Regions from separate parts of the Thaumasiovibrio clandestinus genome, predicted to be linked through region 2. Evidence: riboswitches for the same ligand, from Rfam matches in the RefSeq annotation. Region 2 holds a riboswitch; the other holds the start of a gene.

What was found. A riboswitch is a leader RNA that binds a small molecule or an ion and turns the genes downstream of it on or off. The one in region 2 is predicted to bind cobalamin.
Region 1: another riboswitch for cobalamin. It lies ahead of ACKLNH_RS00470 (cobalt-precorrin-5B (C(1))-methyltransferase); the one in region 2 lies ahead of ACKLNH_RS15165 (TonB-dependent receptor domain-containing protein).

What each region holds. Positions count from the first base shown of each region.
Region 1 is NZ_JBLBVL010000001.1:94,831-98,008, reverse strand. Features, by position in the region: gene cobT (nicotinate-nucleotide--dimethylbenzimidazole phosphoribosyltransferase) at 1-778, shown strand, start outside; cobalamin riboswitch at 1,358-1,494, shown strand; gene ACKLNH_RS00470 (cobalt-precorrin-5B (C(1))-methyltransferase) at 1,585-2,697, shown strand; gene ACKLNH_RS00465 (precorrin-8X methylmutase) at 2,738-3,178, shown strand, end outside.
Region 2 is NZ_JBLBVL010000012.1:96,257-99,434, forward strand. Features, by position in the region: gene trmA (tRNA (uridine(54)-C5)-methyltransferase TrmA) at 1-395, opposite strand, end outside; gene ACKLNH_RS15160 (ATP--cob(I)alamin adenosyltransferase) at 560-1,087, shown strand; cobalamin riboswitch at 1,091-1,308, shown strand; gene ACKLNH_RS15165 (TonB-dependent receptor domain-containing protein) at 1,355-3,178, shown strand, end outside.

The DNA.
Region 1 (3,178 bases), on a different contig from region 2:
GGCTGGAGGTGCGGCGATAAACTGTTTCTGCCGTGCGAATAATATTCCTCTGACCATCGTTGACACTGGGATCTTAACTGACATTGAACACCCTTCTCCAGATTTTGTGAAACAGCGTTTGGGTAGTATTACTAAAAATCTGGCAAATGAAGCAGCAATGAGCGTAACGCAAGTTGATCAAGGATTAGCATTGGGGCGTGAGTTGGTGCAACAAAAGATAGCATCAGGCAGTAATTTATTGATGTTTGGAGAGATGGGGATTGGGAATACCAGTAGTGCAGCGGCGTTGTTTGCAGCATTTAGTGGTGAGCCTGTCGCCAACTGTGTTGGTAAAGGGACGGGTATTAACGATGCTCAGTTAAATAAGAAAGTTTCGCTAATTGAACAGGCGTTGTCGCGAGTTCAACTATGTTTAGATCAGCCACTTGAACTGCTGCGTCAAGTTGGTGGTTTTGAAATTACCCAAATGGTGGGAGGATTTCTTGGGGCATCGCAACAACGCGTCCCTGTTTTAGTCGATGGCTTTATTGTCACCGTGGCGGCATATGTGGCAACCATCATAGAGCCTAATGTGCGAGATGTTTTACTGTTTGCCCATCGTTCAGAAGAGAGTGCCCATCACAGTGTGCTTAGCTACCTTAATGCTAAGCCATTGCTTGAACTCAATATGAGGCTAGGCGAAGGAACTGGCGCTGCTCTAGCTTATCCGTTGGTTAACGCTGCGGCTGAATTTTACAATAATATGGCGAGCTTTGAAGACGCAGGTGTAACCGTGTAAGTGCCACTGTTTTAGCTACAAAAGGAGCGTTATTGTACGCTCCTTGGCTATTTTAAATGTCAGTAATATTCCTGCTTTTGATGTTTAACTCATTTATGTCGTATAACAATAGCGTTCAACATGCAGATGATGCCTGTCACATTACCATTTGAAACTCGAGTAACTAAATACAAGTATTGATTTAAATCAATACTTGTATTTTAACGTTTGTATTAGGCAGTGCCTTATTGCTTTTTATGAATGATTGAAAGTAGCTATGTTTTTACTGTCTATTTTAACGTTTTGAAAATTAATGTAAGGTGAGTTGTATCGAATATTTCTTATTTACCGTGCGTATTATTAGGTAAAGGTATACTTAAAATGTATCTTTTATAATAATTTTTTTGGTAACGTTATCTTCGATGGTGCTTTAAATTAAATAGCTAAAAATCAATAAGTTAGATTGATTTTCGATACGTTTGATGTGTGGTTTTTTTATCAAATTGAAACGAGAGGTGATATTTTAGCAATGCTGATTTTAATTCATGCTTTCTCTTTGCGTTCAATTTAGGTATATTTTATTCGAAAGTGAAGATACTTTCACATTAACAATTATTTAGTAACTGCCAATTAACGTGCCAGTTTAAAGTGAATCAGGTGAAAATCCTGTACTGTACCCGCAACTGTAATCGAAAGTAATTTCGTAAGTCAGAGCCTGCTAAATAACGACAAAACTAATAACTACCTGGGCGGGAGCACTCAGCGTCGTTTATCTATTGATATCGACTCCTGCCCCTATTGTAATCAAACAAGCATTGAGACACTTTGTGGGCAAACTAAAACGTTCAAAATCAAATCAAGATCTCCGTGGTGGCTTCACTACTGGTGCTTTTGCGGCTGCGGCAGCAAGAGCTGCGGTAAAAGCCTTGATTGAACGACGCCCCTTCAGTGGGATTACCATTCAAATCCCCAATCGTGATTGGGCAACATTCTCTATACACCGTCTAGACATTAGCGATTCAGTATTGGCTGGCGTGATTAAAGACGCAGGTGATGATCCCGATTGCACCCATGGTTTAGAAATTCAGTGCTTAGCTCGACTGACCTCACAAAAAGGTATCTCTTTGCAGGGGGGGAGAGGTGTCGCTGTCGTCACTAAGCCCGGTTTAGAACTACCTGTCGGCAGGCCAGCGATAAACCCAGTGCCTTATGCCAATATCGTTGAGATGGCTAAGTTAGAATGGCTGAATGCCCCTTTAGATCTGCAAGATGAATTAGGTATAGAGTTAACCATTATTGTTCCACAAGGCGAACTCGCTGCTAAAGAGACGATCAATGCGCGTTTGGGGCTTATCGGTGGAATTTCCATTCTTGGAACCCGTGGTACCGTAAAACCCTATTCAACGTCTGCGTATGCTGCATCTGTTCGTCAATCTATTCAAATCGCGAACGCTAACCAACTAACGCATGTGGTACTAACGACAGGTAGCCGCTCGGAGAACGCCGCAAAAATATTGTTCCCAGAACTTGATGAAATGGCGCTTATTCAAGCCGGAGACTTTATTGGCATTGGATTACGTGCGGCCAAACGCTATCAGTTACAGCAAGTCACACTGGTCACCATGATCGGAAAGATGGGCAAGCTTATCTCTGGACGAATGATGACCCATGTGTCTGGGTACGGTATAGATTTCGACTATTTATCTCAGTTAGCCCTAGAGGAAGGTATCTCTTCACTTGTGTGTGCAAAAATTGCAAAAGCCAACACTGGGCGACACGCATTGGATTTGGTGCGAGAACAAAAAGCTGGGCCTTTCTTTAATCGGCTTTGCTATGAGGCTCGCCAACATGTGCTTAGTTACATCAATAATGCACTTGAGGTGGATGTCGTGTTAATTGATTTCAACGGCCAGCCACTGGGGCGATGCTGCAAGTATTAATGCAAGCGAAAATGGACAGCAAATTATTATGGATAACAGAATGGACTCGACACAAGTAGCCAACATGCAGCAGATAACCAAGCAAGGTCATCAAATAGAGACCGATTCGTTTTCTATCATCGATCATGAAATTGAAGCGTACCACGGTGGCCATCAGTTCGACGCTCAGCAGTGGCCTGTAGTCAGGCGTGCTATTCATACCACAGGTGATTTTGAGTTTGCAAAGTTATATCGCTTTAGTGAGGGTGCCATTGATGCGGGGGTGACTGCGTTGCAGCAAGGGTGCGCGATAATTAGTGATGTCACCATGATAACCAGTGGTATCAGCCCGCGTCGCACAGAGATTTTTGGAAATCAAACGTACTGTTTTATTAGCGATCCCGAGGTGATAGAACACGCTAAACAATCGGGTGAAACCCGTGCCATCTGGGCCATGCGCAAAGCGCGCGACTTAGGGTTACTTGATGGCGCTATCATCGGT
Region 2 (3,178 bases):
CACGCGTCATCAAGTTGACGATGGTAAAGCAGTGAAATAAGTATTTCGCCGCTCAAGGTCGATAGAAAATCGACTTGGAATAATTTATGGCGAAGGCTTTGGCTTGACTTGACGGCATCGATGAGCAATGGCATTAAGTCGTTGATCAGTCGACTAGCTTGTGGGAATTGATCGACACGATACTTCTGTTTGGTCTTCTGATCGAACATGATGTAGTAGAGGTCATCACCCTCATGCCATACCCGAAACTCAGCACGCATACGGTAGTGCTGGGCGGGAGAGGAATATACATCCAGCGTCGGTGTATCAAAATCGGCAAACATCGCGTCGAGGCGAACAGCCTTGTCATCGAGTTGATTTTGATACTGGCTGATATCAATCTGAGTGTTGCTCATACAGCGAGACCTACTTCTTCACAAAAAGGAGCGCAAATTGTATGAAGCTAAGTGGTTTTGTCCAGTCTTTTTGCTGACTTTTTCACCATCAACAAATCTGTATGGTGGCGGAAGGGGAGTAAGCGTATTTAGAGAATAAATGTTGATAAGAGTAAGAAGTAGAAATGAACTTTAGAAAACCAAGGAATATTAAAGAGCTATGCTATCCGTTTGTGTACGAAGCGGAGATGACGTGTGACTATGAAATTCATGTGGATGAGCTATGTAGTCAGGTAGGGCTGGTTTTAGCCTATTTGCCAGAATCATTCGCTGAAATAAGAGATGACCTAAATAAGTTACAAGAGCTGATATATCACTTGAATGGTTCAGTTCGTGGCAAAAATGGCATATTTGAAGAGGATATTGTTTGGTTAATTGCCCGTTACGACGATTATAATCAGCGCACCAAGGGGCGAATCACCCGCTTTGTATTGCCACAGGGGCCAATGCCTGTCCCTGCTCTGCACCTGTGTCGCACCCATGCAAAGAAAACCGTTCGTTTACTGCATCGCCTAGATGAGTCTGGAATTCACTTTGAACCGACACTGCCACGTTTTGCAAATGTTCTCGCAAATTTCTTTTTTGTGTTAACGGTGTACATAAAGATGGAACTAAACGTCGAAGAGCGGGAGTATGTCAGTATAAATTACTAGCCCTCACTGTGTTAATAACTAAGTGATTTGTATATAATTGCGTCGCTTAAATCTCAGCTGGGAATCCGGTGAAAATCCGGAACTGACGCGCAACGGTGATAGGAAGGAAAAGCTGCGGAACTCAAATTAAAATCATTGGGCGAATTTTGCCTCTTTGATGAATGAGTCGTGGTTGTTTTTATTTTCTTAAGTCCGGATATCAGCTGGTTCACAATATGGTATCAGGATTTCCTGACATCATTCGATTCACGCGTTTATGGATCTAATATGTCTAAAACAATATGGGTAGCCGGATTGCTGCCAATGGCTGCGCTTGCGCAGCAACCCTCTTCTACTATCTCTTCTGATGAAACAATGGTGGTTACCGCCTCTCGTTTTGAACAGTCAATAGATAACGTCATTGCACCTGTTTCAGTGGTTACAAAGCAGGATATTGAACAGTCACAAGCCAAAACGTTAACGGATGTGTTGCGTCGCCTCCCTGGCGTTGAAGTTTCCGTTGATGGTGGTATTGGTCAACGAGCATCACTTTTCTTACGCGGCACGAATTCTAATCATACTCTGGTGTTGATCGATGGCGTTCGTATGAATGATTCGATTACGAGTGGTACTAACCTTAATCGAATCCCTATTACTCAGATTGAGCGTGTGGAATTGATTCGTGGAGCTGGGGCTGCAATGTATGGATCTGATGCGATTGGTGGTGTGTTAAATATCATTACTCGCTCTCAGCGTGGCAGTGAAAGCCGCTCTATTTCGTTAGGTGGTGGTAGTAATGCCTATGCAGAGGCCAGTTTTTCTTCAACAACAGATGTATCGGACAACGGCCACTTAAAAGTGGCGGCAGGCTTTCAACAAACCGATGGCTTTAATGTTAACCCACAACCTGGCTTGAACGATGATGACCGGCATGGCTTTGAAGGCAGCCAAGGGATGATTAATTATGAGCACCAACTTTCTGAGCAGTGGACAGCGTTTAGTTCATTGCGTTGGTTTGACAACACGGCTCAGTATAATCATTGCAAAACTTATGATGATTTTTGGGTTGATTGTATTGAAACAGTCATCGCTGACAATGATAGCCAATCGTTGAATATTGCTGGCCGTGCAGAGTATCAATCGGACAAGTATCGTACGTCGATACTCGCAAGCTATCAGCGTAGCGAGAATGTCGATACGTATAATGGTGGTGCCGTGACTGTCTCGCATCTTGATGTTGAACAAACCAATCTGCAGTGGATTAATCAATACCAAGTCAACTCAAATGTGATCATCAATGGTGGTGTTGACTGGCGAAGAGAGGTGTTAGGTGATGACGCTTTGAGTTGGGGGGGGCCTCATAGTGCCGCAGGTGAAAAGCGTGATGTCACCGGTATCTATGGCGCTACAACTTATACGCTTGCTGCGCTAACCGTCCAAGCGAGTGCACGAGTTGACCAGCATGATGAGTACGATACGTATAATACATGGTCATTAGGGGCGGCCTATCAGTTAAATGCGGCTCATCAAGTGACCGCGTCTATTGGTACCGCTTTCAAAGCGCCGTCATTTACGTCATTGGCGAGCAATCCTGATCTCAAACCAGAAGAGTCACTGAACAAAGAGATTGGTGTGACGGGCTACTATCCGCTATTTGACTGGTCGCTAGCACTTTACGACAATAAAGTAGACAACCTACAGATTTATTATGTTGACCAATGGACACCACACAACCTTGATGCGCGTATTAAGGGTGCGGAGTTGGGGGTTAACTTCAATACCGGTATTGTTCGTCATGCCGTGAATGCTGAATATAAAAAACATGAAGATACAAAGGGTGTACAACTTGCCCGTCGTGCTAGAGATAACTATAAGTGGTTAAGTGAGGTATCTCTGGGGGAATTAGACCTATCATTATCATATGTTTATACTGGTTCTCGTTCGAATTTGCCGACCGATGATCTCAGTCAACTTACAACCTTGTCGAGCTATGGCTTATGGGATTTGGGAGCGGCATATTGGGCAACGCCTGCCTTAGTTATTCGTGGACGAGTCGATAATTTAACGAATGAAAAGTACGAAACCTCAGGAGGCTATCCTTCTCCAGAGCGT